Regions from separate parts of the Streptomyces sp. NBC_01508 genome, predicted to be linked through region 3. Evidence: riboswitches for the same ligand, from Rfam matches in the RefSeq annotation. Region 3 holds a riboswitch; each other region holds the start of a gene.
The links. A riboswitch is a leader RNA that binds a small molecule or an ion and turns the genes downstream of it on or off. The one in region 3 is predicted to bind thiamine pyrophosphate.
Positions count from the first base shown of each region.

Region 1: it holds a riboswitch for thiamine pyrophosphate, as region 3 does, so the genes downstream of both, thiO (glycine oxidase ThiO) here and thiC (phosphomethylpyrimidine synthase ThiC) in region 3, are expected to answer to the same signal.
Region 2: it holds a riboswitch for thiamine pyrophosphate, as region 3 does, so the genes downstream of both, OG700_RS09200 (thiamine ABC transporter substrate binding subunit) here and thiC (phosphomethylpyrimidine synthase ThiC) in region 3, are expected to answer to the same signal.

Region 1 covers NZ_CP109419.1:6,483,570-6,487,407, forward strand. Annotated here, with positions in the region: gene OG700_RS30000 (thiazole synthase) at 88-882, opposite strand; gene thiS (sulfur carrier protein ThiS) at 887-1,102, opposite strand; gene thiO (glycine oxidase ThiO) at 1,099-2,304, opposite strand; TPP riboswitch at 2,302-2,415, opposite strand; gene OG700_RS30015 (NAD(P)/FAD-dependent oxidoreductase) at 2,580-3,743, shown strand.
Region 2 covers NZ_CP109419.1:2,054,771-2,058,608, forward strand. Annotated here, with positions in the region: gene OG700_RS09195 (ABC transporter permease) at 1-413, opposite strand, end outside; gene OG700_RS09200 (thiamine ABC transporter substrate binding subunit) at 554-1,648, opposite strand; TPP riboswitch at 1,728-1,851, opposite strand; gene rlmN (23S rRNA (adenine(2503)-C(2))-methyltransferase RlmN) at 1,905-3,017, opposite strand; gene OG700_RS09210 (phosphatidate cytidylyltransferase) at 3,193-3,838, opposite strand, start outside.
Region 3 covers NZ_CP109419.1:4,305,455-4,309,292, reverse strand. Annotated here, with positions in the region: gene OG700_RS19960 (VOC family protein) at 1-204, shown strand, start outside; gene thiC (phosphomethylpyrimidine synthase ThiC) at 286-2,040, opposite strand; TPP riboswitch at 2,035-2,176, opposite strand; gene OG700_RS19950 (YibE/F family protein) at 2,248-3,642, shown strand; gene OG700_RS19945 (SsgA family sporulation/cell division regulator) at 3,664-3,838, opposite strand, start outside.

The DNA of each region.
Region 1 (3,838 bases), 2.2 Mb from region 3:
CCAATGGAGCCGTCTTGTGACAGCACACACACCACACCGCGGCAATCGGCCGTCGCCCCGGAGCGCGGGGGCTCACAACGCGGCGCCTCAGAACGCGGGCCGCTCCGGGTCCAGCACCGCCAGCCCCTCCGTAGGAGACGAGGCGTCCGCGAAGTGCCGGCGCGGAATGCGGCCCGCGCGGAAGGCCAGCCGCCCCGCCTCGACCGCGTGCCGCATCGCCTCGGCCATCAGGACGGGCTCCTGGGCGCGCGTGACCGCCGACGCGAGCATGACGGCCGCACAGCCCAGCTCCATGGCGAGGGCGGCGTCGGACGCCGTGCCGGCCCCCGCGTCCAGGATCACCGGCACGTGTGCGTGAGCGGTGATCAGCTGGAAGTTGTGCGGATTACGGATGCCCAGACCCGATCCGATCGGGGACCCGAGCGGCATGATCGCCGCGCAGCCCACGTCCTCCAGTTTCCTGGCGAGTACGGGATCGTCGTTCGTGTACGGCAGGACCGTGAAGCCGTCGTCCACCAACGTCTCGGCGGCGTCCAGCAGTTCGATCGGGTCGGGCAGCAGCGTCCGTTCGTCGGCCACCACTTCGAGCTTGATCCAGTCGGTGCCCAGCGCCTCGCGCGCCAGGCGGGCGGTGAGGACGGCCTCACCCGCCGTGTGGCAGCCCGCCGTGTTCGGCAGGACCCGGATGCCCAGCCGGCCGAGCACGGACAGGACGGAGCCGTGCACGGTCGGGTCCAGCCGGCGCATCGCGACGGTGGTGAGTTCGGTGCCCGACGCGGTCAGGGACCTTTCCAGTACGTCGAGGCTGGGCGCGCCGCCCGTGCCCATGATGAGCCGGGAGTTGAGGACGGTGCCGCCGATGGTGAGCCGGTCGCCGGACATCGGGTCAGCCTCCTTGGACGGCGGTGAGGACTTCGACGCGGTCGCCGTCGGCCAGGGGGGTCGCGGACCAGCGCCCGCGCGGGACGACGGTCTCGTTGAGCGCGGCGGCGACGCCCGAAGGGGCGGGGGTGAGGGTCGCGACGAGGACGTCGAGGGTGACGGGGACGGCGAGGACGCGGGCCTCCCCGTTCACCGAGACGGTCACGGATTCGGTGCTCATGCGTGCTGCTCCTGACCTACGGAGACGGCGGGGGAGAAGGCCGGCGAGGGGCCGGGCACGAAGGCCGGCGCGAAGCGGCCGGGTGTGAAGGGCCGCGCGTCGTCGGGGAGTTCACCGGTCGTGAGCACGGTGGCCATCACCTGGCCGGTGACGGGCGTCAGGAGCACCCCGTTGCGGTGGTGCCCGGTGGCCAGAAGCAGGCCAGGCAGGGCGGTCGGTCCGAGCAGCGGGGCGTTGTCCGGCGACGTCGGGCGCAGCCCGGCGCGGGTCTCGGTGAGCGGCAGTTCGGTGATGCCGGGGAGCAGTTCATGGGCGTCGCGCAGCAGTTCGTACACCCCGCCCGCCGTCACCGTCGTGTCCCAGCCCAGCTCTTCGCTCGTCGCGCCCACGACCAGCTCGCCGTTCTCGCGCGGCACCAGATAGACGTGGCTGCCGCGGACCTCGGCCCGCAGTGTCCGGGACAGGAACGGGGCGTACGGGCGCGGCACCGTCAGCCGCAGGACCTGGCCCTTGACGGGACGTACCGGCGGCAGGACGTCGTCCGGCACGCCCGCGAGCTGCCCGCTGAGGCTGCCCCCGGCGATGACGACCTGGTCGGCGCCGAGTTCGGTGCCGCCACCGACCGTGACCCCGGCGGCCCGGTCCCGGACCACTCGCAGCCGTTCGGCCCACGCCCGGTGGAAGACCACCCCCGCCCGCTCGCAGGCCGTCAGCAGGGCGGCTGCGAGCCTGCGCGGGTCGATCTGGTGGTCACCGTCGACCCGCAGCCCGCCGCGTACGCCCGGAGCGAGCATCGGCTCCAGCCGCCGGCACTCGCGGCCGGTGAGCCATTCGGACTCCAGCCCCGACCTTCTCTGGAGGGCGTGGAGTTCACGCAGCCGGGCCCGGTCGTCGGTGTCGAGGGCGACGGCGAGGGTGCCGCAGGCGCGGTAGCCGGTGTCCTGGCCGGTGGCCGACTCCAGTTCGGCGACGAAGTCGGGGTAGAGCCGCGCGGAGGCGATGTTCAGCCCCAGCAGGGTCTGTTCGCCGTGGTCGAGTTCGCTGACGGCGGCGAGCATCCCGGCGGCGACCCGGGCGGCCCCGCCGCCCGGCTCGGGATCGACGACGGTGACGCCGAGCCCGCGCTGCGCCGCGCGCCAGGCGGTGACGAGGCCGATGATCCCGCCCCCGACGACCAGGACATCGGTATGAGATGACCGCATGGGCGTCCCGCTCCTCCCTTCGCCGGCATGACCCGGATCAGGTTCGTACGGTCGGAGGCCGCGTCAGCCTCCCTCTCAGCCCGGTGCGTACGGGCTCCCGCGAGGTGTGAAGTCTCTTGATTCCTACTGCCGATCGGTGGTTCCGGGGCCAGGGTAACCCCCGGTCCACGCACCCGGTAAGGGAGTCGTGGTCCCGGCCGGTTCCTTAAGGTGATCGGGTGAGTGAGCAGCGGAAGCAGACGGACGAGCGGCGCGTGGTGGTCGTCGGCGCGGGCATGGCGGGTGTGCAGACCGCCGTGGCACTGCGCGAATTGGGGTACGACGGCGCCGTCACCCTCATCGGCGCCGAACGGCACCAGCCCTACGACCGGCCCCCACTCTCGAAGGCCGTCCTCCTGGGGACGGCGGAGAGCTCGGCCTTCGACGTCGACTTCGACGCCCTCTCCGTGGAACTGCGGCTGGGTCTCGAAGTGACCGGCGTGCGCCCGGAGGACCGTGAGGTGGACACAGAGGCGGGCCCGGTTGCGTACGACGTCCTGGTCGTCGCCACCGGCGCCGAACCGGTCACCCTGCCGGGCGCGGCGGGCGTCCCCGGTGTCCATCTGCTGCGCACCCTGGACGACGCCGCGCGGCTGCGCCCCGTCCTGGACCGCAAGCACCACATCGTGGTGGTGGGAGCGGGCTGGATCGGCGCCGAGTTCACCACCGCCGCCAGGGAGGCCGACTGCGCGGTCACCGTCGTCGAGGCCGCGGACCGCCCGCTCGCCGGCGCCCTGCCGGCCGAGGTCGCCACTCCGATGGCGCACTGGTACGCCGAGAGCGGCGCGGAACTCCTCACCGATGCGCGCGTGGCGACCGTCGAGCCCGGCAGGGTGGTCCTCACCGACGGCCGCGAGCTGGCGGCGGACGCGGTGGTCGTGGGCATCGGCGCCCGACCCGCCACGGCCTGGCTGGCGGGCTCCGGCATCGCGACCGGCGCCGAGGGCGCCGTCACGGCCGACGACCGGCTGCGTACCTCGTCGCCCGGCGTGTACGCGGTCGGTGACTGCGCCTCGTTCCCCTCGGCCCGCTACGGCGAGCGGCTGCTGGTGCACCACTGGGACAACGCGCTCCAGGGGCCGCGCACGGTCGCCGCCGACATCGTGGGGGAGTCGCACGAGCCGTACGACCCCGTCCCGTACTTCTGGTCCGAGCAGTTCGGCCGCTTCGTGCAGTACGCGGGCCACCACGCGCGGGCCGACACCCTCCTGTGGCGCGGCGACCCGGCGAGCGCCGCCTGGTCGGTCCTCTGGCTGCGCGAGGGGGTGCTGGTGGCGCTGCTGGCCGTCGGCCGACCGCGTGACCTGGCGCAGGGCCGCAAGCTCGTCGCGGCGGGCGCGCGGATCGACACGGAGCGGGCCGCCGACCCCGCCGTACCGCTCAAGATGACGGCTCTCTGACGGCTCTCTGACGGCTCTCTGACGGCTCTCCGTCGGCTCGCCGACCGCGACTCCGACCGGCTCCCCGACCGCGACTCCGACCGGCTCCCCGGCGG
Region 2 (3,838 bases), 2.3 Mb from region 3:
GCGTAGTTGAAGAAGACATGGGCGAGGAGAATCGCCCACACAGATGTGTCCGCCCGCACCCCCCACAGTTCGTCGAGCAACCCACCGCGCCCCAGCAGCGCGAGGAACGCCGTGCCGACGACGACGGTCGGCAGGACGAACGGCACGGTCACGACGGCGCGCAGGAGTTGTTTGCCGGGGAACTCGAAGCGTGCGAAGACGTAGGCACCGGGGAGCGCGATCAGCAGGGTGAGAGCGGTGGAGACCGCGGCCTGCCACGTCGTGAACCAGAGCACCTGCCCGATGTCGGGCCGGCTCAGTACGTCCCCGAAACGGCCCCAGTGCCAGGAGCCGTCCGCCTTCAGCCCGCGGCCGACGATCGCGGCGACGGGGTAGGCGAAGAAGACCGCGAAGAACGCGACAGGCACGGCCATGAGGCGGAGCCGTACGGCGCTCCTACGGCGCCGTACGGCCCGCACCGCCCGTCCCACACCCCGGCCCCGGCCCGGCCCGCCGACCGGACCACTCACCTCCGTACGTGTGGCCCTGTCGCCTTCCCGGGCGGCTTTCGCGCCTACTTGACGACGAGTGAGGACCACGACTGGATCCACGCGTCACGGTTCTTGGCGATCTTCTCCGGCGCCACGGTCTCCGGGTTGTCGACCACGGCGCCGTGGTCCGTGAAGAGCGCGGGCAGCTTCGCGCCGTCGACGACCGGATTCACGAACATGTTGAGCGGCATGTCCTCCTGGAAGGTCTTGCTCACCAGGAAGTCCAGCAGGGCCTTGCCGCCCGCCTCGTTCTTCGCCCCCTGAAGCAGGCCGGCGAACTCGATCTGCCGGAAGCACGTGCCCGCGGCGACGCCGGTCGGGGCCTCCTCGGGCTGCGGGTCGGCGTACAGGACCCCGACGGGCGGGCTCGACGCGTAGGAGACGACGAGCGGGCGCTCCGCCTTGGCCTTCTTGCCGCCAGCAGAGCCGGAGAACTCCTCGTTGTATGCCTGCTCCCAACTGTCCACGACCTGGACGCCGTTGGCCTTGAGCTTCTTCCAGTAGCCCTGCCATCCGTCGTCCCCGTACGCGGCGACGGTGCCGAGGAGGAAGCCGAGGCCAGGTGAGGACTGCTCGGCGTTCTCGACGACCAGCAGGTCCTTGTAGGCGGGCTTCGTCAGGTCGGCGAAGGACTCCGGCGGCGCCAGCTTCTTGTCGGTGAAGTACTTCTTGTCGTAGTTGACGCAGATGTCGCCGGTGTCGACGGGGGTGACGCGGTGCTTGGCGTCGTCGAGCCGTACATCGGCGCGGACCTGGTCGAGTCCCTTCGCCTCGTACGGCGTGAACAGACTGTTATCGAGTGCGCGGGAGAGCAAGGTGTTGTCGACACCGAAGAAGACGTCGCCCTGCGGCGAACCCTTGGTGAGGATCTCCTTGTTGAGCGCCGCACCGGCCTCGCCGCTCTTCAGCACCTTGACGGTGTAGCCGGTCTGCTCCGTGAACGCCTTCAGCACGGAGCCCGAGACGGCGAACGAGTCGTGGGCGACGAGCGTCACGCTCTTGGACTTCGCGCCGTCCGACGACGTGGCGTCCTCGGACCCGCCACCGCACGCGGCGAGGGTGGAGACACCTATCGCGGCGGCGACGGCGCCGGCCGCCAAGTTCTTCGTGGTACGCACTGAATTCCTCCTGGGATGTCCAGGAGAAGACGCGGCCCTGCCCCGCGCCGGCGGACCGGAGCAGGGCAGGGCGCAACAGCTTGAGTGATGACCGAACTTCCTACCCAGAATGACCTGGGCAAGGTTCAGAGGGTCTGCGACCGTGAGGCTCTTTCGAGTCTCTGTCGCACTCTCAGCGCTGTGGCGCTCCCCTGTCGGAATATGAAATTCTTTCGAACCCAGCGTACATGGGCCCCGACGGGGCCCTTCCCGGCGCTCAGCGCTCCGTCGCCGCCAGCTGACCGCACGCCCCGTCGATCTCCTGACCGCGGGTGTCGCGCACCGTCACCGGCACCCCGTGGGACGCGATCGCCTCGACGAACGCCTTCTCGTCCTCGGGGCGGGAGGCTGTCCACTTGGACCCGGGGGTCGGGTTGAGCGGGATCAAATTGACGTGCACCCGCTTCCCCTTGAGCAGCCGGCCCAGCAGATCGCCCCGCCACGCCTGGTCGTTGATGTCGCGGATCATGGCGTACTCGATGGAGATCCGGCGGCCCGACTTCTCGGCGTACTCCCAGGCGGCGTCCAGCACCTCCCGCACCTTCCAACGGGTGTTGACCGGAACGAGGGTGTCGCGCAGTTCGTCGTCGGGCGCGTGCAGTGAGACCGCGAGGCGGCACTTGAAGCCCTCGTCGGCGAATCGCAGCATCGCGGGCACCAGGCCCACCGTCGAGACGGTGATGCCGCGCTGCGAGAGTCCGAGACCGTCCGGTTCGGGGTCGGTCAGCCGACGGATCGAGCCGACGACACGGCGGTAGTTGGCGAGCGGTTCGCCCATGCCCATGAAGACGATGTTGGACAGCCGGGCGGGGCCGCCGGGGACCTCACCGTCGCGCAGCGCGCGCATGCCGTCCACGATCTGGTGCACGATCTCCGCCGTGGACAGGTTGCGGTCGAGGCCCGCCTGCCCCGTGGCACAGAACGGGCAGTTCATCCCGCAGCCCGCCTGCGAGGAGATGCACATGGTGACGCGGTCCGGGTAGCGCATCAGAACGGACTCGACGAGCGTGCCGTCGTGCAGCCGCCACAGCGTCTTACGGGTGGTGTCGTCGTCGCAGGAGATGTGCCGTACCACGGACATCAGGTCGGGCAGCAGTTCCGTGGCGAGCTTGTCCCGCGCGGCGGCGGGGATGTCCGTCCACTCGGCGGGGTCGTGGGCGAACCGCGCGAAGTAGTGCTGCGACAACTGCTTGGCGCGGAACTCCTTCTCGCCGAGCGCCGCCACGGCCTCGCGACGCTCCTCCGGTGTGAGGTCAGCGAGGTGCCTCGGCGGCTTCTTGGCGCCGCGGGGTGCGACGAAGGTGAGTTCTCCGGGATTGGGCGGTGCCATGAGCTGTTTTCTCCTCGGTACGACGAGGCCGGTGTTCCCCGCCGGCTGCGGGAGGGACATGGGCACACTGCCGGTGCCAGGAGACCTCATGTGAAGGGCTCCGCGACCGCGGAGCGCAGTAAGGCCCGCCGTCCGGGACGGCGGGCCTTACCAGAGTAACCGGTACGGATACGGGTCAGCCCGACCCGACGAACACCACCAGCAGCAGCCACACCACCGGGGCCGTCGGCAGGAGCGAGTCGAGGCGGTCCATGATGCCGCCGTGACCGGGCAGCAGAGTCCCCATGTCCTTGATCCCGAGGTCCCGCTTGATCATCGACTCACCCAGGTCGCCGAGCGTGGCACTGGTGGCCACGGCGAGACCGAGCAGCAGTCCCTGCCACCAGGTGCCGTCGTCGATGAGGAACTGCATGCACAGCGCCCCTGCCACCATGGCGAATCCCACGGCGCCGAACAGACCCTCACGGGTCTTGCCGGGGCTGATGCGCGGTGCCAGCTTGTGGCTGCCGAAGCGCCAGCCGATCGCGTACGCACCGGTGTCGCTGACGATGGTCAGCACGAGGAAGGTGAGCACACGCTGCGCGCCGTCGTCCGCCGTGAGCATCATCGCGACGAACGTCGCCAGGAAGGGCACGTAGAACGCAGCGAAGACGCCCGCCGTCACGTCCTTGAGATAACCCTCGGGCGGCTCCGTCATGCGCCACGCGAGCACGGCGAGCGCCGTGAGCGCGGTGGCGACCCAGGCGCCTTCCGCGCCCCGTACGTAGCCGGCGACGACCATCGCGGCGCCACCGACCGCGAGCGGGACGAGGGGCGCCTTG
Region 3 (3,838 bases):
CGGGGAGAATCCAACGTCGACCACATCTGCCTCACCGTGGAACCGCTGGACTGGGACGAGTTCATCAGGTCAGCGACCTTCCCCGTGCTCGAAGGACCCGTCGAGCGCTTCGGCGCACGGGGCACCGCCACGTCGGTCTATGTCCAGGACCCGGACGGCAACACGGTGGAACTGCGCTGGTACCCGCAGGACACCACGGCCTGACCCCCCTCAGGAGCCCGGTCCGGGCGGGGCCGGCCGCCCGGACCGGGCTCCTGGGACGAATTCAGCCACCGACGCGTCGCGTCAGTCCGCGAGCGGCAGGTACACCCTGTTCCCGCTCTCGGCGAACTCCTTCGACTTGGCCGCCATGCCCGCCTCGATCTCGTCCCGCGAACCGCCGTGGTCACGGCGGATGTCATGCGAGATCTTCATCGAACAGAATTTCGGTCCGCACATCGAGCAGAAGTGCGCCGTCTTCGCCGGCTCCGCCGGCAGTGTCTCGTCGTGGAACTCCCGCGCCGTGTCCGGGTCCAGGGCGAGGTTGAACTGGTCCTCCCAGCGGAACTCGAACCGCGCGTCCGACAGCGCGTCGTCCCACTCCTGGGCCCCCGGGTGCCCCTTGGCCAGGTCCGCCGCGTGTGCCGCGATCTTGTAGGTGATGACGCCGGTCTTCACGTCGTCGCGGTTCGGCAGGCCCAGGTGTTCCTTGGGGGTCACATAGCAGAGCATCGCCGTGCCCCACCAGGCGATCATCGCGGCGCCGATGCCGGAGGTGATGTGGTCGTACGCCGGGGCGATGTCCGTCGTCAGCGGGCCGAGGGTGTAGAACGGCGCCTCCTCGCAGATCTCCTGCTGGAGGTCGATGTTCTCCTTGATCTTGTGCATCGGGACATGGCCCGGACCTTCGATCATCGTCTGCACGTGGTGGCGCTTGGCGATGGTGTTCAGCTCGCCCAGCGTGCGCAGTTCGGCGAACTGCGCCTCGTCGTTGGCGTCGGCGATCGAGCCGGGGCGCAGGCCGTCGCCGAGGGAGTACGTGACGTCGTACGCCGCGAGGATGTCGCACAGCTCCTCGAAGTTCTCGTACAGGAACGACTCCTGGTGGTGCGCCAGGCACCACGCCGCCATGATCGAGCCGCCGCGCGAGACGATGCCGGTCTTGCGGCGGGCCGTCAGCGGCACGTAGCGCAGCAGGACGCCGGCGTGGACGGTCATGTAGTCGACGCCCTGCTCCGCCTGCTCGACGACCGTGTCCTTGTAGATCTCCCAGGTCAGCTCCTCGGCCTTGCCGTCGACCTTCTCCAGCGCCTGGTAGAGCGGCACGGTGCCGATGGGGACGGGGGAGTTGCGCAGCACCCACTCGCGGGTGGTGTGGATGTTGCGGCCGGTGGACAGGTCCATGACCGTGTCGGCGCCCCACTTGGTGGCCCAGGTCATCTTGTCCACCTCCTCCTCGATGGAGGAGGTGACCGCGGAGTTGCCGATGTTGGCGTTGACCTTCACCAGGAACCGCTTGCCGATGATCATCGGTTCGATCTCGGGGTGGTTGACGTTGGCCGGCAGTACGGCGCGGCCTGCGGCGATCTCGTCGCGTACGACCTCGGGCGCGACGTTCTCCCTGATGGCGACGTACTCCATCTCCGGGGTGATGTCACCGCGCCGTGCGTACGCGAGTTGGGTGACCGCCTGTCCGTCGCGGCCCCGGCGCGGCTGGCGCGGGCGGCCGGGGAAGACCGCGTCCAGATTGCGGAGGCCACCGCGGGGCGAGGTGTGCTTGAGGCCGTCGTCCTCGGGGCGCACGGGGCGGCCCGCGTACTCCTCGGTGTCGCCGCGGCCGACGATCCAGTTCTCCCGGAGCGGGGCGAGACCGCGCCGTACGTCGGTCTCGACGGTGGGGTCGGTGTACGGCCCCGACGTGTCGTACAGCGTCACGTCGTCGCCGTTGGTGAGGTGCACCTGGCGTACCGGCACCTGGAGGTCGGGGCGGGAGCCCGCCACATATCCCTTGTGCCAGCCGATGGGTCGTGCGGCAGGCGTGCGTGTGTCCTGAACGGTCATTTGAGACCTACTCCCTACGCCGGCATTACCCGGTAACAGGTTCGGCGGTCGACGCAGCTCAGGGGTTCGGGGAAGCCCCGAACTCCACAGTCAGCGTCCTCTCAGCCCGGTGCTCCGAGCTCCCGCGTGTGTAAAGGCAACACCACGCTAGCGCGATGTCGGGCGTGCTGAACAGAGGGCCCCCGTCGTTGTTGCGATGATCGGGCGGTGACCTCACCCCAGCAGACACCCGATACGCACGGCCACTCGCACAGCCACGGGCCGGCCGCGCCGGTCTCCACACACCTGCGCAAGGTCATCGCCGCCGTGCTGATTCCCTTCGCGACGGCCGTAGTTGTCGGGCTCGTCGTCCTCTGGCCCGGTGGCGCCCCGGCGCACGAGCGCACCGGTGTCGGCTTCGACCGGCAGACCGAGCAGGGCGAGGTGGTGAAGATCGAGCGGGTCGACTGCAAGGACGTGAACGCCGCCCAGGTCCCGCCGACGGGTGACACGTCGACGCCGCAGGGGCGTGAGGCGCAGCGTGCGCAGACCGGGGACTGTGTGAAGGCGACGGTCGAGGTGACGAGCGGCACGAACAAGGGGCGTACGTTCGTGGAGGTCGTCCAGCCGGACGCGCCGCGGCAGTTTCACGTGAAACAGGGCGTGGTGGTGGCGTACGCGCCCGACGCGCCGCGTGATCTCCAGTACTCGGTCACGGACGTGGACCGCACGTTCCCGATGGCGCTGCTGGCCGGGATCTTCGCGCTCGCGGTGGTCGTCGTGGGGCGGCTGCGCGGGCTGATGGCGTTGGTCGCGCTCGTCATCTCGTTCGCCGTACTGACGCTGTTCATCCTGCCGGCGATTCTCCAGGGCTCGAATCCGCTGATCGTCGCGGTCGTCGGCGCGAGCGCGATCATGCTGTTCGCGCTGTATCTGTGCCACGGTCTGACGGCCCGTACGTCCGTCGCGGTGCTCGGGACGCTGTTCTCGCTGCTGCTGATCGGGCTGCTGGGCTCGCTGTTCATCGGCTGGGCGAGTCTGACGGGCAACACGGACGACAACACCGGGCTGATCCACGGGCTGTATCCGGAGATCGACATGAGTGGTCTGCTGCTGGCGGGCATCGTCATCGGATCGCTCGGCGTGCTGGACGATGTGACGGTCACCCAGACATCGGCGGTGTGGGAGCTGCGGCAGGCGAATCCGGACATGGGGCCGCGCGCCCTCTACCGGGCGGGTATCCGGATCGGCCGGGACCACATCGCGTCGGTGGTCAACACGCTCGTACTGGCCTACGCGGGCGCGGCGTTGCCGCTGTTGCTGCTCTTCTCGATCGCGGAGTCGGGCGTGGCGACGGTGGCCACCAGCGAGCTGGTGGCCCAGGAGATCGTACGGACCCTGGTGGGATCGATCGGTCTGGTCGCCTCGGTGCCGGTGACCACGGCGCTGGCGGCGCTGGTGGTGTCGGCCGACCGGCCGGGGGCGTCGGGGGGAGCGGTGTCGGAGACCGCGACGGGGGCGCCGTCGGGGGCACCCTCGGGAGCGCCGTCGAAGGCGTCCTCCAGGGGGCCGTTCGGCGGGCTGCGGACGCGTGGCGGAGGCGGGCGGCGCCGTAAGGCGTAGCCCCGCGCCCGCGCCGAGGGCTCAGCCCGCGTTCTCCTCGGCGAGGATGCGGCCGAGCGTCTCCTCCAGGTTGGTCTCGAAGTCCCCGAGCGCCATCTCCTGGCCGAGCGGGACCAGCCGGTCCGTACGGTCGAGGAAGGCCACCAGCGGTGGCGCGCTGACCCGGAACAGGGCGTGCTCGGTGCCGACCTGGAGC